Regions from separate parts of the Priestia aryabhattai genome, predicted to be linked through region 3. Evidence: riboswitches for the same ligand, from Rfam matches in the RefSeq annotation. Region 3 holds a riboswitch; each other region holds the start of a gene.
What was found. A riboswitch is a leader RNA that binds a small molecule or an ion and turns the genes downstream of it on or off. The one in region 3 is predicted to bind S-adenosylmethionine.
Positions count from the first base shown of each region.

Region 1: another riboswitch for S-adenosylmethionine. It lies ahead of M3225_RS16435 (trans-sulfuration enzyme family protein); the one in region 3 lies ahead of M3225_RS15390 (hypothetical protein).
Region 2: another riboswitch for S-adenosylmethionine. It lies ahead of M3225_RS01025 (sulfite oxidase-like oxidoreductase); the one in region 3 lies ahead of M3225_RS15390 (hypothetical protein).
Region 4: another riboswitch for S-adenosylmethionine. It lies ahead of M3225_RS22500 (methionine ABC transporter ATP-binding protein); the one in region 3 lies ahead of M3225_RS15390 (hypothetical protein).

Region 1 is NZ_JAMBOQ010000003.1:650,836-658,553, forward strand. Features, by position in the region: gene M3225_RS16410 (hypothetical protein) at 1-5, opposite strand, end outside; gene M3225_RS16415 (CotG/ExsB N-terminal domain-containing protein) at 155-580, opposite strand; gene M3225_RS16420 (CotH kinase family protein) at 752-1,837, shown strand; gene M3225_RS16425 (spore coat protein) at 2,068-3,126, shown strand; gene M3225_RS16430 (hypothetical protein) at 3,196-3,858, shown strand; SAM riboswitch class I at 4,025-4,142, shown strand; gene M3225_RS16435 (trans-sulfuration enzyme family protein) at 4,214-5,359, shown strand; gene M3225_RS16440 (trans-sulfuration enzyme family protein) at 5,343-6,524, shown strand; gene M3225_RS16445 (hypothetical protein) at 6,562-6,828, opposite strand; gene M3225_RS16450 (SIMPL domain-containing protein) at 6,891-7,550, opposite strand; gene putP (sodium/proline symporter PutP) at 7,651-7,718, opposite strand, start outside.
Region 2 is NZ_JAMBOQ010000001.1:199,386-207,103, reverse strand. Features, by position in the region: gene M3225_RS01050 (cyclase family protein) at 1-412, shown strand, start outside; gene M3225_RS01045 (hypothetical protein) at 409-651, shown strand; gene M3225_RS01040 (GNAT family N-acetyltransferase) at 620-1,255, shown strand; gene M3225_RS01035 (YjgB family protein) at 1,283-1,861, opposite strand; gene M3225_RS01030 (hypothetical protein) at 2,294-2,662, shown strand; SAM riboswitch class I at 2,808-2,914, shown strand; gene M3225_RS01025 (sulfite oxidase-like oxidoreductase) at 2,991-3,653, shown strand; gene M3225_RS01020 (MogA/MoaB family molybdenum cofactor biosynthesis protein) at 3,687-4,199, opposite strand; gene moaC (cyclic pyranopterin monophosphate synthase MoaC) at 4,212-4,700, opposite strand; gene M3225_RS01010 (molybdopterin molybdotransferase MoeA) at 4,815-6,080, shown strand; gene M3225_RS01005 (WGxxGxxG family protein) at 6,518-6,769, shown strand; gene M3225_RS01000 (hypothetical protein) at 7,138-7,377, shown strand.
Region 3 is NZ_JAMBOQ010000003.1:448,104-455,821, reverse strand. Features, by position in the region: gene M3225_RS15415 (MFS transporter) at 1-664, shown strand, start outside; gene M3225_RS15410 (GNAT family N-acetyltransferase) at 676-1,125, opposite strand; gene M3225_RS15405 (CotG/ExsB N-terminal domain-containing protein) at 1,242-1,625, shown strand; gene M3225_RS15400 (VOC family protein) at 1,780-2,577, shown strand; gene M3225_RS15395 (M20/M25/M40 family metallo-hydrolase) at 2,596-4,209, opposite strand; gene M3225_RS15390 (hypothetical protein) at 4,671-4,913, opposite strand; SAM riboswitch class I at 4,982-5,083, opposite strand; gene M3225_RS15385 (amidohydrolase) at 5,148-6,302, opposite strand; gene M3225_RS15380 (GNAT family N-acetyltransferase) at 6,350-6,856, opposite strand; gene M3225_RS15375 (methyl-accepting chemotaxis protein) at 7,062-7,718, opposite strand, start outside.
Region 4 is NZ_JAMBOQ010000005.1:296,784-304,501, forward strand. Features, by position in the region: gene M3225_RS22465 (acetyl-CoA C-acetyltransferase) at 1-1,071, shown strand, start outside; gene M3225_RS22470 (acyl-CoA dehydrogenase family protein) at 1,095-2,879, shown strand; gene M3225_RS22475 (arsenate reductase family protein) at 2,995-3,351, shown strand; gene gcvH (glycine cleavage system protein GcvH) at 3,487-3,870, shown strand; gene M3225_RS22485 (YusG family protein) at 3,950-4,195, shown strand; gene M3225_RS22490 (toprim domain-containing protein) at 4,377-4,727, shown strand; gene M3225_RS22495 (thioredoxin family protein) at 4,742-5,041, shown strand; SAM riboswitch class I at 5,222-5,329, shown strand; gene M3225_RS22500 (methionine ABC transporter ATP-binding protein) at 5,461-6,486, shown strand; gene M3225_RS22505 (methionine ABC transporter permease) at 6,479-7,147, shown strand; gene M3225_RS22510 (MetQ/NlpA family ABC transporter substrate-binding protein) at 7,165-7,718, shown strand, end outside.

The sequences.
Region 1 (7,718 bases), 200 kb from region 3:
TTCATAAAACCTCTCCTTCTTTATGATGTAAAATGAATAACATCCCATCTTAGTATATTTCCAAATGTGCCCCTTCTATAAGTGGAAAAAAACGCCGAAGACACTCATGGTTCTTCGGCGTTTTTTTTGCAATAAAGATGATTGTTTAGGGAAATTAAGAACGACGAGAGCGACGAGTAGAACGACGAGAACGGCGAGTAGAACGACGAGAGCGACGAGTAGAACGACGAGAGCGACGAGTAGAACGACGAGAGCGACGAGTAGAACGACGAGAGCGGCGAGTAGAGCGACGAGAACGGCGGGTAGAACGACGAGAGCGGCGAGTAGAACGACGAGAGCGGCGAGTAGAACGACGAGAGCGGCGAGTAGAACGGCGAGAACCGCGAGTAGAACGGCGAGAGCCGCGAGTAGAACGACGAGAACCGCGAGTAGAACGGCGACTACTGCGGCCAGTGCTACGAGAAGAGCGACGCCGTCTTGTTAGTGGGCCGGCAGTTGGCTCTTGAAACATAAAAGATTTTAGTTCTGTACATTCTAGAGCTTCAGCAGCCTCTTTAATTTTTTCAGCTGTAATATGCAATACAAAAACCTCCTTTTCAATTGGACTAGGTCTTGCATTAATAGAATACGCGCTGATGCTTGTCCTTGATATAAGTCAAAAGTGGAGTTTGCGGAAATAGTTGATGTGATGGGGTATCATGGAGAATTTGCCCTTCATATACTTTAATAATTGAAGAAAGGTGGTCGAGTAATGAAGCAAAAAGAAATTCCTCAATACGCTCTGTTTGTGAATGTAAAAGATTTAAAGGAAATGCAAAGAGATATTTGGTCAGAAGAAGCGTTTCAGGCAACGATGAAGTTTAATAAAAAACGTTACGATATTGATTTGTTGCTAAGAGGCTCCCATATTCGGAAGATGAAGAAAAAGTCATATTATATTGAATTTTATTCTCCAAAAATATTTCAGCGTGCCAAAGAAATACACTTGAATGCTGAATACAAAGATCCATCGCTTATGCGCAACAAATTGTCCCTCGATTTTTTCTCCTCCTTAGACGTTTTATCTCCTCACTCTCAGTTTGTCACTCTTAAGATTAATGGGAAAAATGAAGGGATATATCTTCAGCTCGAATCGGTAGATGAACTATTTTTGAAAAAAAGAAATTTAGCGGATGGATCCATATTTTATGCAGTGGACGGAGATGCTAATTTTTCTTTGATGAGCGACTTGGATAAAAAGCCGAAAACGACTTTGTTATCTGGATATGAAGATAAAGCAGTAAAACAAGGGGATGAGGAAAAATTAGAAAAGTTTATCTTTAATCTTAATACATGGACAAATACAGAATTCGAACAGAATATTGATAAGTATCTGAACGTCGACTGTTACTTATCTTGGTTAGTTGGCATTATTTGTATGCAGAATTACGATGGTTTTGTCCATAACTATGCTCTCTATCTAAATCATGAAAGCGGGCGATTTGAACTGATTCCGTGGGATTATGATGCAACTTGGGGAAGAGATGTAAATGGAAAAGTAATGGAGGGGGACTACGTCCGTGCACAAGGATTTAACACGCTTACAGCTCGCTTATTGGCAGTAGATAGCATTAAAAAACATTACATTCAAAAAATGAACAATGTTCTAAATAATCAATTTACAATAGAACATATGAAACCAATCATTTATCAACTGCATGAGTATATCACTCCTTATGTATTAAAAGATCCTTACGTAAAAGATAACATGGAGCAATTTTATAAAGAACCCGACTTTATGCTGTCTTTTATAAAAGAACGAACAGCGTATATTAAAAATAACCTTTTGACTCTTTAAATATGGATAGATTTATAGGCAACAGTGGATTTTGTTAATAATAGGCAAATGAAGGAAATCAATAGCTGTACATGATACGTATATATACAGTATGAATGACCAATAAGGATAACTAATAAGGAGGAAAAACAATGAGTAACTATTACTATGACCAAGAACAAGGGCAAAATCAAAATCCACGTCAAAAATCAAGCCAAAAATCAAGCCAAAAGCGCAGCCGAAATGTACAAATGCCTGATAAAGGCTATTCTTCTCACTTTAAACCCCTAAAAGGAAGAGTGGTGACCGTTTATCGTGGAGGACCTGAATCTAAAACAGGTTATTTGGTTGACGTGCAATCAGATTATTTAATCTTAGCGGTAGAAAGCAATAATAACAATAATAACAATAATGGTGAAAATAACAATCAAAACAATCAAAACAACCAAAACAACCAAAACAACCAAAATAATAATCAACAAGAATATACCCTTGTATATTATCACTTAGCTCATGTAAAAAGCATTACTGAAGATACTATGTCAAATTCGGCGCAAACATTTACAGGAATTAGCACAGAATTAGAATTATATCGAGGAAAAACTTTTGCTGGAACTTTATCATTGATGAAAACTAAATATGTGCAGGTTAACCAAGGTGGACCTGAGAAAAAAGCAGGTCAGCTTCTTGATGTCTTAGGTTCATTTGAATCTGCTTATATAGTATTACTCACAGAGGATGACGGTGTTATCTATATTAACACTGAACACGTTAAGAGTGTAAGTGAATATCAAAATAATGATGGGAATCAAAATAACAATGGGAATCAAAATAATCAATCTGCAAATGAACTCTTCTTGAGCCAAGAACCAGAATATATGAAATCTAAGAATTTTAACGATCTGTTTGCACACCTTTCTCATAAATGGGTATCTATCAACGGTGGAGGACCTGAAGCCGTAGAGGGCGTGTTAGTACAAAGTCGAAACGGTACATTTACACTTGTTCAGAATAATCAAGTATTACGCTTACAGCCAAGACACGTTAAAACCATTTGTGTAGGAGCAAAAGGAGCTTTTAAGCAAAACGACAACAATCAAAATAACGAGCAAACAGAAGAAAATGGAGAGACTGAATCTGCAAAGTCTAAAGAAGAACGTACAGGAAGCCGCACGGGAGGACGTACAGGAGGACGCCGTACAGGAGGAGGTCGCACAGACGATCGCTCTCGAGGACGCCGTACAGGTTCACGCTCTTCAGTACCAGGCGAGAAAGTTATTAAAACGAAAAATTATCGTTGGAAAGCATGATGAAATGGAACATAAAAGGTGCTTATAAAGCACCTTTTCTATCATATAGGAAAAAGGAGGAGAATGAGTATGAGTATGAATCATTATATCAATAAAATTGTGGAATTGGATATTTCAGGTAAAACGACGTTTGTTGGCAGACTTATTGATCTTGGATTAGATATTATGGTTTTGTATAATGGACATGATTATTTGTATATTCCTCTTTTACACATGCATCGTTTGCGAGAAGTATCAGAAGAAGACTATACGGTTTTACGTGAAATAGAAGAGAACTTAATAGAAGAAAGTCAGCGGATTTCCTATCGTAATATTTTACAGCAGGCAAAAGGAAAATTTATTGAAATTTATGTAACAGGAGGAAAGTCATTGCATGGTTATATTACAAGCGTGCTGAATGATTATCTTGTGTTTTATTCTCCAGTGTATAAAAATGTATTTGTTTCTCTGCATCATTTAAAATGGCTTACCCCTTACAGTAACGAGTTAACCCCTTATTCTTTAAGTGACAAAGAGCTCCCAGTAAGGCCTGCCTCTGCACCTTTTGTCAGAAACTTTGAAGAGCAGCTTAAAAAATATGAAAATCAATTGGTTGTATTAGACTTAGGAGATCAATCAGAAAAAATTGGCGTACTTAAAGAAGTTTCTAATAATATTGTTGAATTAATTACGGCAAATGGAGAAAGTATGTATTGGAAGTTAGCTCATGTAAAATCTGTGCACTTGCCTTAGAAAAAGAGACCTCGCTGTCGTCTCTTTTTTTATGCGCTTATCAGGACAAGTGCATCGAATAAACAAATGAGATAATTTAAATTTTTTAGAAAATTATGTTGACAATAAAGAAAATCTTTATTAAAGTTATTAACAACAAACGTTAACCAACAACAATTATATAGAACTCTTATCAAGAGTGGCGGAGGGACTGGCCCTGCGATGCCCGGCAACCATCAAATGAGACATTCATTTGAACGGTGCTAATTCCTGTGGAACATCAGTATTGTTCTAACAGATGAGAGAAATCGTGTATAAACGAACACTCTTCCATCTGTGAAGAGTGTTTTTTATTTTGAGTTAAGGAGAGAAATAGATGAAAATTGAAACTTTATTAGTTCGTTCAGGAGTAGGCCGTGACCCTTCAACAGGTTCTATTACAACACCCATTTACCAAGCATCAACATTTGCTCATCCTGCTTTAGGGCAAAGTACAGGATTTGACTATGCACGTACGGCAAACCCTACTCGTACAGCATTGGAAGAAGCAATTGCAGCTTTAGAAAAAGGAGAAGTAGGAGTAGCATTCGCTTCAGGAATGGCGGGTGTAATGGCAGTTTTAGCGCTATTTAAAAACGGAGATCATTTAATTGTATCAGAGGACTTATACGGAGGAACGTACCGAGTACTAAATGAAATCTTTTCAGAGCAAGGAATTACTGTTTCGTACGTCAACACAGCCCATCTCGATCAAGTAAAAGATGCGCTTCGTCCCAATACGAAAGCTTTATTTATTGAAACACCTACAAATCCAATGATGCACGTGACTGATTTGCCAGAAGCTATTGCATTAGCTAAACAGCATGATTTGCTTACTATTGTTGACAATACATTCATGTCACCTTACTATCAGCGTCCTTTAGAGCTTGGAGCAGATATTGTGATACATAGTGCGAGCAAATACATTGGTGGTCATAATGATGTAGTTGCTGGTCTTGTAGTGGCTCGATGTAGTAGCTTAGGAGAGAAAATTCGTTTTTATCAAAATGCAGCTGGGGCAATCTTAGGTCCACAAGATAGCTGGTTGTTATTGCGCGGTGTTAAGACGCTAGCGCTTCGTATGGAAAAACATAACGAAAACGCACTGAAAATTGCAAATTGGCTTACTACCCATGATCTCGTAGAAAAAGTGTATTACCCTGGTCTTGAAACACATCCAGGTTATGAAATCATGAAGAAACAAGCGACTGGATTTGGAGGCATGATTTCTTTTGCTGTCTCACGCCCTGACATCGTGTCCACGCTTTTGGAAAATGTCAAAGTTATTACGTTTGCAGAAAGCTTAGGAGGTGTGGAAAGTTTGATGACATTCCCAGCTCGTCAAACACACGCTGATATTCCCGAGGAAATTCGAAATCGTGTCGGAGTAACAAACTGTTTACTGCGATTATCAGTTGGAATTGAGCACGCAGATGATTTAATTAAAGATTTGAAGGAGGCATTTGATGCATACCAACAATAATAAACATAGATTTGGTACGAACTTAATTCATGCAAATACAGGAATTGACGGTCATTTTGGAGCGGTTAACGTACCTATTTATCAGGTGTCCACATTTAACCAAGAAGATGAGACGAACAACGGCCGCTATGACTATTCTCGTTCAGGAAACCCAACTCGTGAGGCTTTAGAAAACACCATTGCTCAGCTAGAAAATGGATACGCTGGGTTTGCTTTTTCATCAGGTATGGCTGCCATCTCATCGGTGTTATCTATTTTTGAATCAGGGGATGAAATTTTAGTTTCACATGATACGTACGGCGGGACATATCGTGTATTAACACGGTTATTTTCAAAGTTTGGTATTAAAACAACCTTTGTTGATACAACGAAGGTTGAGAAAGTAGAAGAAGCTATCACAAAAGATACGAAGGCTATTTATATCGAAAGCCCTTCAAATCCATTTTTACACGTAACGGATATTAAAGCAGTAGCAAGTTTGGCGAAGGAGCGCAATATCCTTACAATTGTGGATAACACGTTTTTAACACCTTATCTACAGCAGCCGATTGACCTTGGTGTAAATATTGTGATTCACAGTGCTACAAAATATATCAGCGGCCACAGTGACGTCATTGGTGGTTTAGTTGTGGTAAGCGATGAAAAGCTAGCAGAAGAAGTAAAGTTTGTACAAAATGCTTTTGGTGCTATTCTAGGACCACAAGATTGTTTTTTGCTTCTTAGAGGAATCAAGACACTAAAAGTTCGTTTAGATCAGCAGTTAAAAACAGCACTGCAGTTTGCGAAGTGGCTTGAAGAACAATCTTTAGTAAGCCGTGTATACTACCCAGGCTTAAAAAGTCATCCGGATCACAAACTGATTTCAGAACAAGCAAATGGATATGGAGCTATGATTTCTTTCCAAGTACAGGATGAAAAAGTAGCACGACATATTTTACAAGGAGTCAAATTGGCTTCAATTGGCGTTAGTCTAGGTGCAGTTGAATCAATCTTAACGCATCCTGCAACAATGTCTCATGCAAGTATCCCAAAAGAAGTACGTGATGAAAAAGGAATTACTGATTCCCTTCTTCGCCTTTCCGTAGGATTAGAGGAATTCGAGGATTTGAAGCAAGACTTTAACGCTGTTTTTCAAAACTTAGAAGAGAAAGCCTTAATTAAATAAAGAAAAGGACTTCCATCAAGGAGGTCCTTTTTTGTAGTTATATACAGCTATCTAAAAGGTTTGTGTATAGTGACGTAAGCGCAACTTTTTCATCAGAGGAAAGGCTGCTGTTTAGAATTCTTTTTATGCCAAGATGATATTTTATATGCGGTGTTTGTCGGACGCGCGGATGAGTCATTTCATCCTTTAAATCTTTCAGAATGGCTTCGTGAAGCTGATCTTCACTTGTCATGGATTGTTTGGAAGCGAACGAACGGTTCAACCATAGGGTTTGATAAGCTGCTAGTAAATGTTCAGAAGTCATTGTGCAAAGAGCTCCTTTAGATTAGTTTCTTCATTATAGTAACTTATAGTTTACCACAAGTATTAATACGTGTACGTAACTTTTACAGAAGCAGATACAGTCAAGGACTGAGCTTGAATAGGGGGAGAGGCTGCTAATAACTTAGGCGAGGAGCCAGATGACTGATAGACGGGGCCTTCTTCGATTAAAATAGGGATTTGGTTAATCGGAAGCTGTAGCGTATTAGCAATGGTAAAGGCCTTTTCTTTGGCATTTAATAAAGCTTTACTTATCGCTTCTTGTTCATATTTATCATCATTCGTAACGTGAAATTGAAGGTCTTGCGCTACATTGGCTCCGCTTGAAAAAGTAGCGTTATAGACATCGCCAGCTTGTTTTACATCTTGTACTCTTACTCTAAACAAGTGCTGTACTTCGTATCCTGTAAGAGTCGATTTTCCATCACTGTAATCATATTTAGGATTTATGGTAAAGGAAGCCGTCTCAATTTGCTGGTCATTGATTCCAAGGTTTTTCATCTCTTGCAGCAGAGTATTTGAAACAGCTGAATTTTCTTTTAAGGCTTCTTGAACATCTCGGTTCTCCGTGCGCGTTCCAATCGTCATGGAAATTTCATTTGGAATTGCTGCAGCTGTTCCTTCACCAATTACTTTAATTTCTCTATTTTGTGTATCTACGCGCAGTTGCTGTGTAGGTTCATAAGGGAAATAAGAATGTTGCATACAAAAAAACCTCCTTCACTGATCTTTAGTATGTATATGATAAGAAATGGAGATTAAAAACAAAAAAGATACACAAGTAAAAACTTGTGTACCTTTTTGTTTATTTCGATTCTTGCATTAAAATTTCTTTCATTTCAATAAATTGATTTTGAACATCGTTTGACGGTT
Region 2 (7,718 bases), on a different contig from region 3:
GATCGTTGTGTCGATCGATCCGACTTTAACGGCTATTGATGAATCTCATTTTCAACATATAGACGTAAAAGGAAAAGCGGTATTAATTCATACCGGATGGGATTGCTACTGGAATACAGACGATTATTTAGAAAATCATCCGTACTTAACAGAAAGTGCCGCAGCTTATTTAGTATCTCAACAGCCCGCTCTTGTTGGAGTTGATTCGATGAATATTGACGATACAAAAGGAAAAGCAAGGCCAGCTCATACGCTGCTGTTAGGATCGGACATTGTGATTGCTGAACACTTATGTCACTTATGTCACTTAGATCAACTAACGGAGCCATTTTTATTTTACGCGGTGCCTCCTAAAATAAAAGGAGCCGGAACGTTTCCAGTAAGAGCATTTGCGGAGGTAGAAAGAAAATGATGCAGTTACGTAGATACAGAGAAGTGCAGGAGTTTAAAAAGGAAGTAGAGCCGCTTTTAATAAAAAATGAAGTTCTTCATAACTTAGCGCTGGGCATTTTACACAGCTTAAATGAAAGCAGCAAACCGAATTTTATGGGCGTTATTTTAAAAGATAGCAGCCGTGCTGCGTTTGTTTTGCTGCAAACGCACCCCTCAGCAAATCATTTTGTCTCAAATCCAACAGCTAACGGATTGTGAACTGAACGAAGTGGCGAAGCTATTACAAGAAATCGAAATACCCGGTTTGGTTGGAGAAAGACAAACGGTTTTATATCTTTCTCAACAACTAGCAGCTCTAAAAAATCAAGAAGTTTCTTTAAAAATCGATCAGCGCATTTATCGGCTAGACAAAGTGAAAAAAACAGCAGACACTGACGGAGTTCTAGTAAAAGCAAGGTTGGAGCACCTTTCGCTAGTAATGGAGTGGATTTGGAGGTTTATGGATATTATTGGAGAGCCTGTATCAAAAGAGCAAGCTGCCAAAACAGGAGAAACTTTTATTGAAGCAGGACAGTTATTTCTATGGGAAGTGAGCGGAAAGTACCTATCCATAGCCAATGCCGCGCGTCCAACAGCGCATAACATCACGATTAACTTTGTGTATACGCCTCGGGAAGAACGTAAAAAAGGCTATGCATCAAGCTGTGTGTCTATGCTTTCTCAGCTCATGCTAGACAGCGTTTTTCAAACAACAAGCTTATACACAGACATTACAAACCCTACGTCTAATAAGATTTACATGGATATTGGCTATGAACACGTAGCTGATTCAGCACTAGTTTTATTTCATGAAAAAAAGTAGCAGACTGTCTGCTACTTTTTCTATTACTTAAGGTTTTGCAACTAAGTTTACGTGATTTAACGTTTTTGCATCATCAAAAATAAATTCAAGATCATAGGCGCCGGCATGATACGTGTACTTCGTTTGAGTAGTACCATCACCTTTTACTTTACTTGTAAAGTTCGGCTGACCTAATTCTTTCTTTAAGTTAGCTTGCGTAATGGATCCTAAATTTGTTTGGCGCTCTACATTTGTACCAAAATAGCGGATTTCGTTAATTACGTTATTTTGGTCATATCCAAATGCATATCCAGGGTGGCCCATTTCCGCATGATAGTAGTCAAAGTTGTTTGATGAACCTTCAGGCGGAGGACCGAACTGATCTCGAACATCTTGACGCAGGCTTTTACCAATTTTTAAGTCTGCTGTTAAGCGTGGCACTTCTCCTTGCACCGCCGCATTATAAATTTCATTAATGTTTTTTACAGCTGTTTGACTGCTTGTTTCTTGGGATGTAGCTGCATGTGCTGGTGTATCAAACTGAGCAACAGGAGCAAATCCAAACGCAGCAATTCCTGTAATGGTTGCAGTAGCTGCTAATTTTGATAATCGTTGTTTCATTTTCATAATCTTTTCCTCCTATATATATCGATTTAGCAACTCCGACCTACCTAAAGAGCAGGTAGGTAGCAGACGCTTAGGTAAACCCTTGGGGGAATAGTCAAGGAGTCTTAGTTGAGTTGGTAACTGATATATATATACTTTAACACGCCTTTTAGAATGTAAACGTCAGGCGAAGTAAAAAGTAAAAAACGATTCATTTATCATAGGTGAAAAGATTGGTTTATATTCCTTTATTATGTAAAAAACGTAATATAGGGAGGATTCTAATTTTTTATAAAAAAGTAAATGAAAAATGTAAGTATGATACAATAACTCAAGTATTTGTTAAAAATATAAAATATATTGTAGCTGTGTATCTAGGACTTGGTGTAAAAACAAGTTTGGGGCAAGCTGTTGTATTAAATAGAAGAAAAAGAATGTAAAGGAGAGAAAGAAGTGTCAAAACGATTTGTACTAACTATCGCCGCTGGAGCATCCATAATAGTCTCCGGCGCGCTGCTGCTATTAAATTGGGAGAAGGTGTTTGGAGACTACCGTCCTATTCAAACAGCGAAAGCCGTAGATAAATTAGAAGTGGGAAGTCAAGATTTAGCAAAGACTACGGATCGAGATGATGCCCTTCACTATATGGTGAAAAAAGGTCATTTAGATGGATATATTAAGCTGATGAATGAAAAAGGCTATGTGCTAAAAGAAAAAGATATTGATCATAATCGACTTGTTTTTAACAATGTACAAGAGAATCAGCAAAGCTACTATAAGCGCTTTGCTAGGAAGTATACCATGATTGAAGGAAAAGAATAAAAGCCTTGACTTGTGTTTTGATAGAAAAAAACCTTATAATCCTATCTGCTTTTAAAGTTTTTTATGTGAAAAAGAAAAATAATATTGACAATTATGACAAAAAGCTTAATACTGACTTTATTGCATAAAACAAATACAATTCGTTTCCTTATCAAGAGAGGTGGAGGGACTGGCCCTGTGAAACCCGGCAACCGCTGTTTATGACAGAATGGTGCCAAATCCTTAAGAGCGTATTGCTCTTAGAGATAAGGAAGAAGCTGAAACGAAGCTCTTCCTTATCTGTTTAAGGAAGGGCTTTTTATGTAGAAAAAACAACGAGGTGATACATTTGAACAAAGCAGACCGTATTAAACGAATGAAAACACCGGAAATCGATCCAAAGTATGAAGGACGAGTGCCTCCGGGGCAAGTAGTGACGGAGCGCTTTCCCATTTTACATGAAGGCGACGTGCCGGAGTATAACTTAGAGGAGTGGACGCTTCGAGTATTCGGATTAGTAAACAAGGAAGTGACCCTTTCATATCAAGATATATTGGACATGCCGCAAACGACGGTAAAATGTGATATTCACTGCGTGACGAGATGGACAAGGTTTGATAATGAATTTACGGGCGTGTTGTTTACAGATTTTTTAAAAGCAATTGGCGTGGAGTTAAAAAGTAAATACATCATGCTGCACGGAGACAATGATTATACGTCAAACATTGAGGTGAAAGATTTACTCAGAGACGATATTCTTCTAGCTCATTCCTTTAACGGAGAGCCGCTTACGGCTAAGCATGGGTATCCGTTAAGATTGATTGTTCCGCATTTGTACTTTTGGAAAAGTGTTAAATGGCTTCGAGGCTTTGAAGCTATTGATGAAAACCATCCTGGCTTTTGGGAGCAAAACGGCTTTCATCTTAGAGGAGATCCGTTTAAAGAAGAGCGTTTTTCTGGAGAAGATTTAGGCATTCCAGAAGATGAGTGGGTACATAAAGACTATGATTAATGAAAATGCCTATGCGTGTGCATAGGCATTTTGTTAACGCTGGCGGTTTAATTCCCACACAACGTGACGAAGTTCGGGCAAAATCAGTTTGGTCATGGCTAGACGAACAGCACCGCTTGATCCCGGTGTAGAAAAAACGGCTTTTTCGTTAATCGTTCCGGCAATTGCTCGGCTCATAATTGCTGCGCTGCCAATGTCTTCAGTGTAGCTCAGCATGCGAAACAGTTCGCCAAATCCAACGATTTCTTTATGAATCAGCGCTTGAACGGCTTCAATCGTGACGTCTCGTTTTGTGATGCCCGTCCCGCCGTTTGTGAGGACAACGTCAATGCTGTCATCACTGCATCCGGCAAGTATGGCTTGTTGAATCGACGTTTGGTCGTCTTTTACAATTTCGTATGAAGCTACTTGCATGTCATGTTCTTTTAGAAGTTCAATCATCAGCGTGCCGCTTTTATCAGTTTCTGTTGTGCGTGTATCTGATACCGTAATGACTTTACAGCGAACGGGCTGAGTTGCTTTGGATTTATGTTCGTGTACGCTCATTTCGTCCCTCCTTTAAGCTTCCGTGCGCTTATAGTCACCGTTTTTGCCGCCTGATTTTTCAAGTAAATACGTTTCGCCGATAATCATCCCTTTATCAATGGCTTTGCACATATCATAGACAGTTAATGCACAGGCAGAAGCGGCGGTTAAAGCTTCCATTTCAACGCCCGTTGAGCCTTCTGTTTTAACAGTTGCTTCTATTAATAAACGGTATTGATCATTGCTTGTGTCCCAGTCAAATGAAAGGTTAACGCCTTTTAATAAAAGAGGGTGACACATCGGAATAATGTCAGACGTGCGCTTTGCAGCCATGATTCCCGCTACTTGTGCGACAGCAAGGACGTCGCCTTTTCCGATTTTATGTTCTACAATGGCTTCGTGAATTTCTTTGTTAACAAGTATGCTTGAACGAGCTGTTGCAACGCGGCGAGTGATAGATTTTTCGCTAATATCGACCATATTGGCACGGCCTTGATCATTAAAATGTGTAAAAGAAGACATCGGTATTTTCATCCTTTTTCAGTAAATTTTGTTGTATGATAGAAATAGTGAGATATGCTATGATTTTACACCATAGCGCAAAAAGTGAACAGACATAAAGGAAGTGAAGAATCTATGTTAGAAAGCAGAACACCTATTTCAATTCCTGAAGCAATTGAAAAAGTTATGACATATAAAAGAAAAGGCAGCATCGAACGCGTATCGATCACCGAAAGCTACGGGCGCTATTTAGGAGAAGATATTATTGCTGATCAAAACGTGCCTCATTTTAATAAATCGCTTTATGACGGCTTTGCGGTTCGAGCACAAGACTGCATAGAAGTATCAAGTGAACATCCTGTGGAGTTCGAAGTGGTAGGTGAAATTGGTGCCGGTTCTGTCTATGAAGAAGAAGTAAAGCCGTTTCAAGCGGTGCGCATTATGACAGGAGCTCAAGTGCCTGCTTCGTGTGATGCGGTTGTGATGCTTGAAGTAACAACGTCGTATAAAAAAGAAGGCAAGACGTATATGGCGTTAAGCCGGCCGGCTTCAAAGTGGGCACACATTGCGTTAAAAGGAGAAGAAACGAAAAAAGGAGACGTGCTGGTTTCAAAAGGAACGCGCATCAATCCGGGCGTCACAGCTTTTTTAGCTACGTTTGGCTATGCGGATGTAGCTGTGGTCAAACAACCGGTTGTTGGGGTGTTAACAACGGGAAGCGAACTGCTTGATGTAAATGAACCGTTAGAACCAGGGAAGATCCGCAATAGTAACTCTTATATGGCACTCGCGCAAATCGTAAGAAGCGGCGGGGTTCCAAAATATTTAGGCAAACTTGAAGATGACTTTGACCGCTGCTATGAAGCGGTAGAAAAAGCGCTTGAAGAAGTGGATATTTTACTGACAACCGGCGGCGTATCCGTTGGGGACTATGATTATTTACCTGCTATTTATGAAAAGCTTGGCGCGAATGTGCTGTTTAACAAAATTGCGATGCGACCGGGAAGCGTCACAACAGTCGCAGAACGAAATGGACAGCTGCTGTTTGGGTTATCAGGAAACCCATCTGCTTGCTATGTTGGGTTTGAACTGTTTGTTCGTCCGATTGTTCGCAGCTTTTTACATTCACCTCTGCCTCATTTACATAAAACAAAAGCGGTATTAAACGGCCGTTTCAAAGAGCCTAATGCATTTACGCGAATGGTGCGAGGAGAGATTTCAGACGAAGGAGGAAAGCTTGCCGTGACGCCGGTTGGCATGGACAAGTCAGGCGCTATTTCGTCTCTAGCTGCTGCGAATGCCTTGATTGTTCTTCCAGGAGGAGAGCATGGGTATGATGAAGGAATAGAAGTAAACGTGCTGCATCTTGAAAAAGAAGGCACGAGCTCGCTTTGGGTATAAAATAGCTATTTTTTATGCAAGAGTTCTAGTCTGAATAGTAATCAAAATGCTGGTAGGTCAACAATGTATACAGTTGTGTATAAATGAGAAAATGAGTAGGCGAACGAGTCCTTGTGTATTAAGGGCTCGCTTTTATGATGTGTTCCGGAAAGAGTGATTATGTTAACTATAAATCATATACAGTCCAAAAATAGAAAAAACTACCTTAGAGTTAGGGAGAAGGTAGTTTTTTCTATGACGTAATTAGGTTTCATGAGTGATGCTTCATTGCATCTTGGGTAGTTTGCTTAATAGATAAGAAATATATTCATACTAATTTTAAAGGCTTCTTTATTTTGGGTATTAGTGAGTAGTTTTAAAAGATATATCTACTTAACGAATAGTAACTAATAACCTTGGGAACTTTATCTATTAACGAAAGGAAAGGAGGGGAAAGTATGCAGAAAAAATGGTCTGTTTTATTATGTACGTTGGCTTTAGCTATGATGACTTTCATCTTACCTGTTAATGCTGAAAATAATAACGTAGATAGAACAAATTATAATGATGACGTAAATACTCGAAATGTCACTACAGCAACTGATGTGGATGATGACAATGATTCACCTTGGGAATTGCTTGGATTATTAGGACTAGCTGGTCTTTTTGGTCTTAAAAGAAGAGATGATCGTGAAGAGAAAGTTCGTTAATATCTATTTTGTATGAGTAGAGATTATCGACTCAACATTCAAAGGCAAGGGAATGCAAATTATAAAAAAAAACTCCTGATACTTGTTCAGGAGTTTTTTCTCTAAGAAGGTTTTAAATTGTGGTATAGAAATTTAAGGAATTCTTTAATAGTTGGTTCTAGTCCTTTTATTTTATTCTTTTATATTAAATATAGTAGTAACAATTCACCGATTAATAACGCTATTGTTGCATTGTATTCTGTTTCAAATGGAACTGAACAAATTATAGACATCACAAAAACAAATGCAGCCGGCTTGTATTAATTTGGAGATATAATCTCTGGAACCTATAGGGTGAAAGCAACAGTACAAGTAGAGGGGTGAAATAAGTGGCAATTAGAGATATCTATTTATTAAAAGAGACCCCTATTTTTGAACTTTCGCCAGGGGAGGAAGTAAATGTTAACCTAACATTGGAGAAAGGTACTCTAGATGAGAAGCTTATCATCTTAATACTTGTTCTCATTCTTAATATTAAATGTGAATATCAGTGTATTAAAAAGTATTATAGACTTAAAATATTTCGACCAGAAAATTTATGTTTTCCTAGAGAAACAAAAAAGTTTTGAGAAACAAAAAAAAGATGAGAAAAAAGTTATCTTATCTATAAAGAAACATGTCTTGTGTGAAAAATCTGTTACTCAGTATTGTAGTTGATAAGATGCTAGTAACAGTTTTTTTTATGTGAAGTAATTATGAATAGTTTTACAAATATCTATAACATTAACAGAATTATATAAATCCTATTTTGTCGAAGTATAATGGATACTTGCTACCTATAACACGCTTTATGTTAACTTCGTTTGTATAAATTATATTTAATAAATGGTAAAATTTATAAATTTTATGTGATTATCTTTTTAAATAATGATAACTTTTTCATTGTAGTAAATATTGATGCCTGACTTGT
Region 3 (7,718 bases):
TATGACAGCGTTCTCATTCTTTACGTTAAAAGAATCTTTACGAAAAGAACCTGCTGCCCAAGTACAGACATCCAGATGGCATGACTTCACGTCAGATTTTCAAGGAGCTATGAAGTATTTATATGTTCTTTCTTTTTTAGCCACTTTTACGCTCGCTGGATTAGAAGCTACTTTTCAATTTTTTCAAATAGCGAAAATTAATGCTACTCCTACGACAATCGGATGGATGTTTATGGCGAGCGGTTTAACTCAAACCTTGATTCAAGGCGGTGTGCTGCAGCGGTTTAAAAAAGGAAATGAAAAAAAGCTGATGGCCATTGGCCTGCTGGTTTCAGCAATAGGATTCACGTCTATTTTGTTATCTTCCAATGCCTCTAATGCTACCTTCTTTCTGTGCATATTTACAGCAGGAAATGCCCTTATTCGTCCTTGTGTCCTCTCATTAATTACGATGAGAACCAAAGTAGGATATGGCTCTGCTTCGGGGCTAACTGCTTCAATGGATAGCTTAGGGCGTATTTTTGGCCCTCTGCTTGGTGCATTTGCCTTTAAACTTAATATGACGCTGCCTTTTATTATTGGAGCGGTTGTCACTTTAGCTGCTTTACTGCTGATTCAGCGCCATACAGCTCTAGATTATTCTGAGCAAACACTTTCATCGTAAAAGCACCTATATTAGGTGCTTTTTTTCATTGTTACTAATACAAGATTATCAGCAGCTGCAGTATGTTTTATAATTGAAAACTGATGAGCTTCGTATAGCTTAATAGCAGGTGTATTTCGCTCGGCTGTAGACACCATACATTCACATTCTGAATATCTTTGAAGTACATACGTTAAAAGACGGCTTCCAATTCCTTTTCGAAAGTACCGAGGAAGCACAACGAGACGGCAAATCGTTAATCGCCCATTTTCTTTTTCAAACGACAGCACGCCAGCTAGCTTACCTTCAATCATTTCTCCGATAAACACTTCCTTACTTTTCATAATATCTTCTTTGCTTTCTGTAAGCTGAGGAATGTCTGAAAAACCAATGAGCTTGGCTTCTTCTTGGTAAGCTTCTACTTGCACAGCTACTATTTGCAAAGCGATGTCCACTCTTTGATGTTCTAGGATTTGAAGCATTAAACCCACTCCACTTCATTCATAAATTTAGATAAATTCCATGTTTTCACTATATCCAAACACCTTCCTTGTACATATTGTATTATGTACTACTGAATTAGCCAGGAGGTGTTTATATGCATATCACTGCTGAAAGAATTAGAGAAGCAACAGAAGCGCTTGCTTGTACTGAGCTTGAAACATTTATGTACCAAGAGCCAACTGCTCTTCACAGACGCTCTCGTCGTCGTTCTACTCGTCGTTCTACTCGCCGTTCTACTCGCCGTTCTACTCGTCGTTCTACTCGCCGTTCTACTCGCCGTTCTACTCGCCGTTCTACTCGTCGTTCTACTCGCCGTTCTACTCGTCGTTCTACTCGCCGTTCTACCCGTCGTTCTACTCGCCGTTCTACTCGTCGTTCTAGCCGTCGTCGCTGTCACTGCGGTTCACCTTGCTGCTCATACCCATGGTTTAATAAATCATTTGGCTGCTGCTTTAAAGGGCATGGTTGTCGTCGCTAAATAAATCTAAAGCAAGTCGAGTTTAAAACATACGCGGCTTGCTTTTTTAAAGATTTCTATTTTTTATTTTACATAATCATTCGTTTTACTCTTCTTGAAAAAGAAAACAAAGTATAATAATAGGAAAGAATCTCTCTTAAAAGGAGGCCTATCCATGCATTTATCTTTTGATCACCTTGTTCATTTTTCACCTGATCCTATTAAAGCTCAGAAAGAACTAAACGAATACGGAATAACTGTCATTAAAGGCGGCTTCCATGAAAAATGGGGAACTTTTAATACGTTGGCTTACTTTAACCTGAGCTACATTGAATGGCTTGGGCTTAGAGATATCGCGTTAGCTCAAACAGTTACAGATAATGACCTTATTCAGCAGCTCGTTAACGAACATACACCGTTTGGTCATTTTGGTCGATTTGCACTCCGTACAGATGATATGGATTTGCTAATAAAAGAGTTGCAAAGCAAGAGCTACACTGTAAAAGGTCCTGTAGCGGGTTCCCGTCAAACCAATGATGGAGAAAAGCTGCAATGGAAAATGTGTTTTATTGAAGTTGACCACGATTCCCTGCCTCTTCCTTTTTTTATTGAGTGGGGTGAACCAGAAGAAAAACGCAAACCAAAGCTAGCTGCTCTTTCTTCCCACCAAGCCGGTCAGCTGCAGCTAAAAAACATTTACTGTGCTGTACATAACCTTGAAGAATCCATCAGCAGGTGGACGAAACTGCTAGGCGTTCAGTCTGGAGAAAGCTACAAAGACTCTTTACTTGATGCATGTTGTCAAAAACTATATGTCAATGGAGGAAACCTCATTTTTTGCAGCGGAACACAAGGCATTGTCCATGATACATTAAAAAAAGTTGGAGAGCGTCCATTTTTAGTTGAATTGGATCACGCACTAACACCACAACAATTTACCATACAAGGAGCTTCTTTTAAATTCAACAAATAAATATCCGTGGGCGGATGTTTATTTGTGTGCTTCTTTTATAGCTTGATAGATGAAATGAGGCAAAATTTCAAAGGAATACTGAACGTCTAATCTTTCTGTCCATTGATGTGCATCTCTTCCCAGCGGTCCAATGTTCAGCACCGGCATCTTCAGCTTCTCTAGCTCTTCTAACGGGATATGATATCCTTTATTCCATAGCGGCATATTTGCTACTAACGTGTTAAATGTATGAAGCGGATGCTGCAGACTAGCATAACTTAAATCCGAAATTCCGCCAAAATAACTTTGTTCAACTAGCTCCACTTGGAATTGTTCCTTTGCAGTTGCCTGTACGTTTGACAAAATCCCTTGTACAAACGGATCATTATGTGAACAAACGGCTGGATAAAAAGGCGGCGTAAAAAATAAGACCATTATCGGAGCTGCTTCTTTACATAAACCGGCTAACGAGTTTACTAATTTAATGGTTTTATTTCTGTCATCATCCTCTTGTGCTAAAAGTGCTTCTTCCATTTCTTGCACATATTTTTCACCGTGCTGTTTTACTGCATGAGTATAAAGTTCTTCATACGTCCATACGTTCACGTCAAGAGATGAACCCTCCATTCCCTCCGCATACTGCCTAGCGGCTTTGTTATAGTGTTTTTTTACATTCAAAGCCGCTTTGTTGGCGGATTTTAGCAACAGATCTGTTACCTCTTTAAGAGAATGGTTTAACATAAATAAATTAAACAATACAACGGCAGAGTGCGGGACTTGAACTGAATACTCTTCTTTTAAATCTTTTTGCATCAATACCGTAGGAGGTGGACTGGTTTCATCTCTTATTGTTTCGCAAAAACGAAGGTTTAATTCTATTTCTTTCGTTAAATAAGAAGCTAGTAAATTAGCATTCAAACCAGCTAGCGGTTCCCCTACATGAGTTTCTTTTCCATAACACAAAAAGCTTGGCATGATCTTCCCAATAGATCCTGAGTACACATAGTTCGTTTGATCTCCAGGATAGCGGCTAAACACTGGTTCTGCATTTAGCATGAGAGAAAAATCCAGCTGATGTTTGCGCGCAAGTTCTAAAAGAACAGGCACTGCTTTTCTCATTCCGAGTGAATTTACTTCCTCATCCGGCACCGATAGCAGCAGGATGTTTCCTTCAAACTCCCCGTTGCATGCTCTTTCAATCATACTGATATGTAGTGCAATGCCTGCTTTCATGTCCATCGTTCCTCGCCCAAAAAGCCAGTCTCCTTTTAGCATATCTTTTTGCACGTGCGCCGGAACTTGTTCCATATGTTTATAAAAAATACTCGTTAATGTATCAGCGTGAAAAGCGTCCTTTTTCCACTGTCCATAATCTTGTACATCCACTACATCGTAATGACTGACTAATACAACTGTTTTATTCGTATTTTTCCCTTCGACAAAAGCCGTGACAATCGATCGCCCGTCTCCTGTCGAATGAAGCTCGACGTGCTCGTTTTTTTGAAAGTAAGGCAGTTTTAATAAGTACGACGCTATCGATTCAGCCATTTCCGCTTCTGCCATAGTTCCTGTCACGCTAGGTATAGAAACTAATTCGCTTACAAGCTTTTTTAACTGTTCTTTTGTTTGATACAAAGATGTTTTGTTCGACATACCCTTCATCTCTTTCCTTTTTCTAAATTTTCTATCAAACAAAACGATTCGTCAATCCCTTTGACAGAGACCCTTTCATTCTATCCCTATGTATCATAGTATGACACTGCCTTTACGCGCATGATAAAAAAAGAGTGCGCGACTAGCACCGCACACTCTTTTTTTTACTTTTCGTCATCTTCTAAAAAGTCTAGGATACGATCAATAAGCTGTTCGCTTCCTGCATCGTTTCCGTGTTCAAGAGACATTTCCATTTCAATACTCCTTTCATAAAATATTCTTGTTTTATAACATACCACAATTCATTTTGAATGTAACCTTTAATTTGTGTAAAAATTTCGACAATTTATTTTTAACAGCTAAATTCAGTGAATATAGATTATACCCATGGAATTCTTTGCTTGTCAAAAACTATGCTTTCCATTCAAAAACACTTAACAAATAGAGGCGCGAGTAGACTTCTATAAAAGACAGCCTACTCGCTCAAGCTTGGAACAGCATGATGAATAAATTTCTAGTTCATTTGCTTTTTGTACATCCTTAATATCTATGCCTACAGCATATGTACGAACTTGGTTTTCGACCACAATTTCGTAAAATGTTTCTAATTCACGATAAGCTACTTGATAATGCTTTCCTAATAATTTCACTGCTTCCTTTAATGCTTTCTCCCCTGTATGTGCTGCAACTGCTGTATGACTCATAAAATCCTCTCCTTTTAGAAAAATAAAAAAAACTCATTTTGCTTTGATGCAAAATGAGTTTTTCACCCGTTTTATCACCCAAAGCACATGCTTTGCTGGTAGGAGCACCTTACATTCGTAGGTTGCTGTGGAGTCAAAGAGCCAGATCTCTCGTCCACTCGTGATAACTTTTTTTAATTTAAAATTTATTTTATCAAACAATTCTATCCGCGTAAATAGAAAAATGAAAATATTTTAATTTTTTGTGTAATGGAATGAATTCAAAAAATGAAGACTTACATTTGCAAAATAAGAAGCTGCTACAAGTAATGCCTCTTCCTTTAATGAAAAAGAAGGATGGTGCCATTCATATTCTCCAGCCGTACCCATCCATACAAAAAATCCTGGTACATGCTGCTGATATACGGCAAAATCTTCTCCTCCAGGCGATTGTTCAGCTTCCACAACTTGATAGTTAAGATTCTCTGCTGCTTTAATAGCAAGCTTTTCCAGCGTATCATCATTGTTTACTACAGGAAGGTATGGGTACCATTTGACGTTTACTGAAGCTCCAAAAGCTGCTCCAATCCCTTCAGCGGTTCGTTTCATAAGAGCCGGTATTTTTGCTCTCGCTTCTTCTTGAAATGTACGCACGGTTCCTTCAAGCGTTACTTTGTCAGGAATGACGTTCCACGAGCTCCCTCCATGGATTTGAGTTATGCTGACAACAACATTTTGAAATGGGCTGAGATTACGGCTGACAATGGTTTGTAAACTAGTAACGATTTGACCAGCAGCAGCAATTGGGTCTATTGTTTTTTCAGGGATACCTGCATGACCTCCTACTCCTTTGACGTCAATTTCAAAACGATCAACACTTGCCATTAAAGGTCCCGATTTGATACCAATGGTTCCTACAGGAAGATCCGGTTTGTTATGCACCCCAAATATCGCTTCTACTCCTTCGAGCACACCTTTTTCAACTAGCATTTTTGCTCCAGAAGCCGTTTCTTCAGCCGGCTGAAAGATAAATCGAACCGTGCCACAAAGCTCCTGTTGACGCTGTTTAAGAAGAATAGCTGCTCCGATTATAGAAGCCGTATGAAAATCATGGCCGCATGCGTGCATAACACCGGTGACTTCAGATGCAAACGGCAGATTGGTTTTTTCTTCAATTGGCAGCGCATCAATATCAGCTCGAATAGCGATAGTAGGTCCCGGCTTTTCTCCCACAATTTCTGCTACTACTCCTACGTTTAATTGGAATGCATTTACTATAGAAATATCATAGTGCTTTAACCACTTTTTAATACGTTTAGTTGTTTTATATTCTTTCATTGAAAGCTCTGGAAATCGGTGCAGCTCACGGCGTATATCTATTAGCGTGTTTAGTAGTAATTGATCTGTCATATTTATCACTCTTTCACATTTCTTAATTTGGCACAATCCTCTATTTTTTACGATAAAGAGTGTACCTCATTGAATTTTTTATAAAGAAATACGGTCGTATAACCTTCTGCAAGGTGCTTTTCTTTAGCTTGAACATATCCTTTTCGTTCATACATCTCAACTAACCAAGGATGTTCTTTTGCTGTGCCTAAAGACACACCCGGTGATTTAAACATATTTTTTATTACTTCTTGCTCTACTAGACGCAGCAGCTTAGATCCGACTCCTTTCCTCGCAAACGATGGTTCCACTGCAAACCACCAAAGATGCGGAACATCAAACGGACCTGGATGTTCTCCCCAAGGCATTCGTACAGACACAGTAGCAGCAATTTTTTTATCTTCTTCATATACATAGCAAAGGTTTTGAGAAATATTTTTCTTAACGAGGGCAAGATCAGCAGTAGCTGCTAAAAAAGGGATACCTAGCTCTCTAATAGGCTTATACGCTTGTATAGTTAAGTTCAATAAGTTAGCTGCGTCATCATTTGTTGCCAAACGGAATTCATTTTTCATCTCTTCGTCTCCTTATGTAGTGCTTAATATTTTATTTAACTTATAAGTTTACTAAGAATTAAAAAAGACAGACTGCCGCCTTGCGTACTCACTATACAACTGCTTTTATAATGTGTCAATTCTATTTATTGTTTTCTATAAAAGGTATAAATAAAACAAATACGCGCAGTTTTCTGTGCGTATTACGTACATATCAAGATAGACTTCATGACTCACTCACTGTAGCTTTTAAGTTAGCTGCCAACAACACAAGTTCTTCTATAGATGCTAACTCCTCTTGTGAAGCCGCAGCTGCTTCTTCAGCATAAGCAGCTGCTTGTTTGGCCACCTCTGAAAGGGCCATGACAGATTCCATTACCTTGAACGAATACCCATCAATCTCTCCTGTTACCTTTGTCATTTTGTTCATTTGTTCTTGAGCGGTAAAGACATCTTCCATAATTGTGGAAAACTGTTCAGTTACATCTTCCACAGTGGAAATACCAATCGTGACTTCTTCCGTATTGACTTCCATATTTCGATAAGCCTGCTTTGCCTGTGCTTCAATTTCTTTTAACAGATGACTGATTTGTATAGCGGACGTTTTAGATTCCTCTGCCAGCTTACGTACTTCCCCTGCTACTACAGCAAAACCTTTTCCATGTTCTCCAGCTCTTGCAGCTTCAATAGCAGCATTAAGTGCAAGAAGATTTGTTTGTTCAGCAATTCTTGTAATAGTGTCAATAATTCGGCCAATCTCTGCAGAACGATCTTCGAGCCCCTTTACTCTACTGGTGGATACTTTAACTGATTCATAGATTTTATTCATTTGATTCGTCACCTCTTTCACCGAAACATTTCCAGTGGAAGCATGTTCAGAGGC
Region 4 (7,718 bases), on a different contig from region 3:
GAAACTCTTCGCCGAGCAGGCGGATACGAAGGGCCAATTGATGATTTAATTATCGGTTGTGCGATGCCTGAAGCAGAACAAGGTTTGAATATGGCTCGAAATATTGGCGCTCTTGCAGGTTTGCCTTATACGGTGCCAGCAATAACGATTAATCGTTATTGTTCATCAGGTTTACAAAGTATCGCCTACGGTGCAGAAAGAATTATGCTAGGGCAAGCCAAAGCAGTGTTAGCTGGAGGGGCAGAATCAATGAGTTTTGTTCCAATGTTCGGAAACGTAGCGCGTCCGAATGTGCAGCTGGTTGAAAATGCGCCGGAGTATTATATGGGCATGGGACATACGGCAGAACAAGTGGCGATGAAATACGGTATTTCACGTGAAGACCAGGATGCATTTGCTGTACGCAGCCATCAAAAAGCAGCAAAAGCACTTCAAGAAGGGAAGTTTAACGACGAAATTGTTCCAGTGGAAGTGACGCTTCGAAAAGTTGATGAAGACAATAAGCTCCGTGAACAAAAGCTGATGTTCTCTCAAGATGAAGGAGTTCGTCCTGGCACAACTGCGGACGTATTAGGAAAACTTCGTCCAGCCTTTTCGATTAAAGGATCCGTAACAGCAGGAAATTCTTCGCAGACAAGTGACGGAGCTGCAGCAGTTTTTCTAATGGATAAAGAACAAGCTGAAGCAGAAGGCTTAAAGCCTTTGCTTAAGTTTCGCTCATTTGCAGTTGGAGGAGTTCCGCCTGAAGTAATGGGTATTGGCCCGGTAGCAGCCATCCCTAAAGCTCTTAAACTAGCAGGGCTGGAGCTTTCTGATATAGGATTGTTTGAATTAAATGAAGCATTTGCTTCTCAAGCACTTGGCGTTATTCGTGAATTAAATATTAATGAAGATAAAGTAAATGTAAACGGAGGCGCTATTGCTTTAGGTCATCCATTAGGCTGTACTGGAGCTAAGCTGACTCTTAGCTTAATGCACGAAATGCAACGTCGAAATGAGCAGTTTGGTATTGTCACAATGTGTATTGGCGGAGGAATGGGAGCTGCTGGTGTATTTGAATTGTTAGCATAATCATTTCAAAGGGGGATATGAACATGTCAAATAAAACAAAACAAATGATTAAAGGTGGAAGCTTTTTAATTGAAGAAGGCGATGCAAGCCGCGTCTACACGCCGGAGGATTATACGTCTGAACAAAAGATGATTGCCAAGACGACAGATGAATTTGTAGAAAATGAAGTGCTTCCACAAGTGGAATATTTAGAAAAGCATGAGTTTGATCGTTCTGTAAAGTTATTAAAACAAGCTGGTGAATTAGGTTTACTTGGTGCAGATGTACCGGAAGAATATGGTGGGCTCGGTTTAGATAAGATTACGTCGGCTTTAATTGCTGAAAAAATGTCTCGAGCAGGCGGATTTTCCATCACTCATGGTGCTCACGTAGGAATTGGGTCATTGCCAATCGTCTTATTTGGAACAGAAGAACAAAAACAAGCGTATTTACCTGCTTTAGCGGTAGGGGAAAAAATAGCAGCTTATGCGTTAACTGAACCTGGTTCTGGTTCCGATGCCCTCGGTGCTCGAACAACAGCTCGCCTTAACGCAGAAGGCACACATTATGTGTTAAATGGAGAAAAGCAGTGGATTACGAATGCCGGATTTGCTGATGTGTTCGTGGTGTATGCGAAAATCGATGGCGATAAATTTTCTGCTTTTATCGTGGAGCGCGAATTCCCAGGCGTTTCGGTTGGACCGGAAGAGAAGAAAATGGGAATCAAGAGTTCATCAACAAGAACGTTGATCCTTGAAGATGCGCTTGTTCCAAAAGAGAACGTATTGGGTGAAATTGGAAAAGGTCATGTTATTGCGTTTAACATTTTAAATATTGGGCGCTATAAGCTTGGAGTTGGAGCAGTTGGAGCAGGGAAACGTGCGTTAGAAATTACGTCTCAATATGTTAACCAGCGTCAGCAGTTTAAAACGCCAATCGCTAAATTCTCATTAACACAAGAAAAGTTAGCAACAATGGCTTCTAAATTGTATGCAACTGAAAGCTCCGTCTATCGTACGGTAGGACTTTTTGAAGACCATATGGGCCAGCTTTCAGAAGAACAGCAAAAAGACGGAAAACAAATTGCGGCTTCCATTGCTGAATATGCCATTGAATGCTCATTAAATAAAGTGTTTGCAACGGAATCTCTTGACTACATCGTAGATGAAGGCGTCCAGCTTCACGGAGGCTATGGTTTTATGAGTGAGTATGAAATCGAGCGCCTGTATCGTGATTCCCGCATTAACCGTATTTTTGAAGGAACAAATGAAATTAATCGTCTCTTAGTACCAGGCACATATTTACGCAAAGCGCTAAAAGGAGAGCTTCCACTGCTTCAAAAAGCACAAATGCTGCAAGAAGAATTGATGATGCTTATGCCGCAGGAAGTAGGAAATGAGCTGTTAGATCAAGAAAAAATGCTTGTGCAAAATGGGAAGAAAATTGCGCTCTTGCTTTTAGGTCTAGCTGCACAGAAGTATGGCAAAGAATTAGAAAAAGAACAAGAAATTCTTGTTAATATTTCCGATATGATCAGTAACGTATATGCAATGGAATCCACTGTTTTACGTACTGAAAAAGCCATTTCCAAAACAGGAGCAGATCAAAACAGTTTAAAAGTAAAATATACGCAAGTATTTTGCCAAGAAGCATTTAATCGAATCGAAGCAGATGCAAAAGAAACGTTAATTGGCGTTGAACAAGGTGATACGCTTAGAGTCATGCTTTCGTCTCTTCGCAAGTTAACGCGCTATACACCAATCAATGTGATTAGCGTAAAGCGCGAGATTGCGAAAACGCTTCTAAAAGTAGAGAAATTTACAGTTTAAACAAAAAGGAGCTCGTTTCGCGAGCTCCTTTTTGTTTAAGAAGCCTCTATCTAGGTAAATGATAAAGGATGTGTTAAAATACGAAAAAAGCTTAAAATAAAGGGTGGTTGACGAAATGTCATTATTTTTTTATTCATATCCAAAGTGTGGTACGTGTCGAAAAGCAAAGAAGTGGCTGGATGATAACGGAGTAGCGTATGAGGAAATTCATATTGTAGAAAACCAGCCAACAAAAGAGCAGCTGCAATCTTATTATCAGAACAGCGGCTTAGAATTAAAAAAATTCTTTAATACAAGCGGTAAAAAATATCGCGAATTAGGGCTTAAAGATAAAGTAAGTAGTGCGAGTGAAGACGAACTTCTGTCTATTCTTGCGTCAGATGGCATGTTAATTAAGCGTCCGCTGCTAACAGATGGACAAAAAGTAACGCTTGGTTTCAAAGAAGAGCAGTTTGAGAACGTGTGGAAGTAAGTTTTCAAATAGAAAATTTTTACCTTTTACGTTACACTGTTAATAGGAAGTTATTTTAGGTTGTAGAAAGTGTTCTCCACGTTGAAGGCGCTTTTTATATAAACAAATTACGATACATATTTTGGAGGGATTAAGATGAGTACACCAAAAGATTTGCGTTATTCTGAAGAGCATGAATGGGTAAAAACAGAAGGAGACGTTGTCCGCGTAGGTATTACACATTTCGCTCAAGCTGAGCTTGGAGACATCGTATTCGTGGAACTGCCAGAAGTAGGAGCAACAGTAGAAGCTGACGAGCCGTTTGGTAGCGTTGAATCAGTAAAAACAGTTTCTGAACTTTACGCACCAATTAGCGGCGAAGTTGTAGCAGTAAACGACAACTTAAGCGATAGCCCTGAACTTGTTAATGAATCTCCATACGAAGAAGCATGGATGATTACAATCAAACCATCTGATGCTTCTCAAGTAGACAAGCTAATGACAGCAGAACAATACGAAGAAATGACAAACGAAGGATAATATTCCTCCATAAATTGTCTTTATGAAAAGTTTTTGACTGGACACTCTATTAGTAAACAAGCTAAAGGAGTGTCTTTTTATGTTTGAACGACAAAAAATGGACGTTACAGATCGCGTTACAGCTAAATTTCATGACGGCGGTATGAAATTATATGTTGATAAGCAGCCAATTGGTGAAGTTAGTTACGGAACAAGCGGCAATGAATACCGTTTTGAAGAAGGATATTCGCAAGAAAATAATAAGTTCTATCAATATGCAGACGTACAAAAGCAAGGTGAAGCGCAAAAATATACAGACTGCGACGAAGAAGCAGGATGGTGCTAAACAGTGGCAACTGCCGCTGTTTTTCTTGTTTTATGGAAACAATATGGCCTAAGCTGCTTTTTAAAACAGTTCTTTCTTGCAAATTTCTTTTAAAAAACAGGTGAACTGTGATACATTAACGAATATTGTATAGCATAAAGAAATGATGTTACTATACAACTGATGATTATGGGTGATGAAAATGGGGCTAATTGAAATTGAAAAAGTAATTATTGTCGAAGGAAAATCAGATAAAAAACGTATTCAAGATATCATTCGAGAACCAATCGAAATTATCTGTACAAACGGTACGATTAGTTTATCAAAGCTGGATGAAATTATTGACTGTACGTTTAACAAAGAGGTATACATACTCGTTGACTCTGATGATTCAGGGAATAAGCTGAGAAAACAATTTAAACGAGAGCTTCCGGAAGCAGAGCATCTATATATTGATAAAATGTACCGAGAAGTTGCTGCCGCCCCTAGACATCACATAGCAACAGTATTACTGAGTGCCAATATCGATGTTAATGCAGAATTTTTAACATAAAAGGAATGAGCAACATGCAAGAATGGAGCGAAAAACAGCTTGATGATCAGTTAAAAGAAGGAGAAAGAGCGTTTATCTTTTTCCATACGCCTTTTTGCGGAACATGTCAGCTGGCAAAAAAAATGTTAACCGTAGCAGAAGTTATGCTTCCAGATATAACCATAGGAATGAGCAATTTAAATTATATGCCTTCAAAAGCAGAAGTATTTTCAATTGAAAGTGTACCCTGCTTGATTGAAGTGAAAAATGGCTCAATGGTAAAAAAACTCTATGCGTTTCATTCCATTGAGCACGTGCTTGAAGAGCTTCGGTAATCAAACGTTTGTTTAAAATGAAGAAATTGAAAGAGGGCGAACCGTTGGGGCTGTTGAAATCTTGGGATATTATCCCAAAGACAAAATCTGTTGACAGCCTATCTGACACATGCTAAAATCACACTCATGAATGTTCATAAATGAATGAATATTTCCCAAAAACAAAATAATTGTTGCGAACTCTTATCAAGAGAGGTGGAGGGACTGAGCCCTGTGAAACCCGGCAACCGTCAGACTAACTGAAATGGTGCCAATTCCTGCAAAGCTATGCGCTTTGAAAGATGAGAGAAAGGATTAAATATCGAGCCTTTCTGTCATGCGCAGAGAGGCTTTTTTAATGGGGAAAATTGTTTTACGGCTTTTTCATTCTATAGGGCAACCTAATATAATTAAGTTTTTACTAAAGAAGGTGAAGAAATATGATTACATTAACAGACGTTACAAAAATTTATCAGGCCAAAAGCGGTCAAGTAACAGCTGTTGATAATGTGAATCTAACCGTTAACCAAGGTGAAATTTACGGAATTATTGGTTATAGCGGAGCGGGGAAAAGCTCTTTAATTCGCTTGCTAAACGGATTAGAAACACCAACAACAGGAACGGTCGAAGTAGCAGGTAATGATATTGGAAAAATTAAAGGCGGAAAACTCAGAAAAGCTAGACAAGAAATCAGTATGGTATTTCAGCACTTTAATATCTTGTGGTCGCGTACGGTACGAGAAAATATTGCCTTTCCGTTAGAAATAGCAGGGATTTCAAAAGAGAAAAGACTGAAACGAGTAGATGAGCTCATCAAGCTAGTTGGACTTGAGGGTCGTGAAAATGCTTATCCATCACAGCTTAGCGGTGGACAAAAACAGCGTGTTGGTATTGCTCGAGCGCTAGCGAATAATCCAAAAGTATTGCTGTGTGATGAAGCAACATCAGCGCTTGATCCACAAACGACAGATTCCATTTTAGATCTGTTAGTAGATATTAATGAGAAGCTAGGGTTAACAATTGTATTGATTACACATGAAATGCACGTCATTCGTAAAATTTGTCATCGAGTAGCTGTTATGGAAAATGGCGCAGTGGTAGAAGAAGGACAAGTGCTAGAAGTATTCAGAAAACCTAAGCAGCCGATTACAAAACGATTTGTTCAACAGATTTCTGAACCAGAAGAAACGTTTGAAACGATTGAACAAGTACAAGAGTTATATCCAAGCGGTCAAATTATTCAGCTGACATTTGTTGGCGGAAAAGCAGAGCAACCGCTAATTACAGCGATTTTAAAACAGTTTGACGTAACGATTAATATTTTGCAAGGAAAGATTTCTCATACACAAACAGGTTCATATGGAACGTTGTTTGTTCATTTAGACGGGGAATTAACAGAAGTTGAAAAAGTCATTGCATACATTAATGAGCAGCAGGTAGAAGTGGAGGTAATGACAAATGCTTGAGAAACTATTTCCAAACGTTATTTTAGATGATTTTATTCAAGCGACAAATGAAACACTATATATGACGGCTATTTCAGTTGTAGCAACATTTGTTCTAGGTATTTTATTGGGCTTGCTTTTATTTTTAACGTCCAAAGGACAGCTTTGGCAAAACAAACCTTTATATGCCATTGTGTCAGCAGTGGTAAATATCTTTCGTTCCATTCCATTCATTATTTTAATTGTTTTACTGATTCCATTTACCAAAGCGTTGGTAGGAAGTATTTTAGGTGCTAATGCAGCGTTACCTGCTTTAATTGTTGGAGCAGCACCATTTTATGCGCGTCTTGTAGAAATTGGTCTGCGCGAAATTGATAAAGGTGTTATTGAAGCTGCTAAATCAATGGGAGCAACAACAAGCACCATTATCTTTAAAGTGCTGCTACCTGAATCGCTGCCAGCTTTAATTTCTGGTTTGACGGTAACAACTATTGCATTAGTTGGCTATACGGCAATGGCGGGTGTGATTGGAGCTGGAGGTCTTGGGAACCTTGCATATTTAGAAGGATTCCAGCGCAGTCATAATGACGTAACGCTAGCTGCTACGATCTTAATTTTGATTATTGTATTTATTATCCAACTTATCGGAGATGCGATTACTGCAAAAATTGATAAAAGATAAAGGGAGGATTATTTATTATGAAAAAATGGCTTTCGGCTTTAGCATTAACATCCGCATTAGTAGTAGGATTAGCTGCGTGTGGATCTAACAATGGATCAAAAGATGAAAAGAAAATTGTCGTGGGTGCATCTAATACGCCTCATGCTGAAATTTTAGAACAAGCAAAACCAATTTTGGAAAAACAAGGAATTGACTTAGAAATTAAAAAGTTCCAAGATTACATCTTACCAAACACAGCTCTTGCAAACAATGAAATTGATGCAAACTACTTCCAGCACGTTCCTTATATGAATTCAGTGCTAAAAGATCACAAGGGTGAAAAAGGTTATGATTTCGTAAGTGCCGGTGCCATTCACATCGAACCAATCGGTATCTACTCTAAAAAATACAAAAGCTTAAAAGACCTTCCGAAAAACGGCACGGTTATTATGCGTGATGCAGTAGCAGAGCAAGGGCGTATTTTATCAATCTTTGAAAAAGCCGGCGTGATTAAATTAAAGCCAGGCGTGAAGAAAATCGATGCCCAAATTAAAGATATCGTAGAAAACCCTAAAAATTTAAAGTTTAAAGC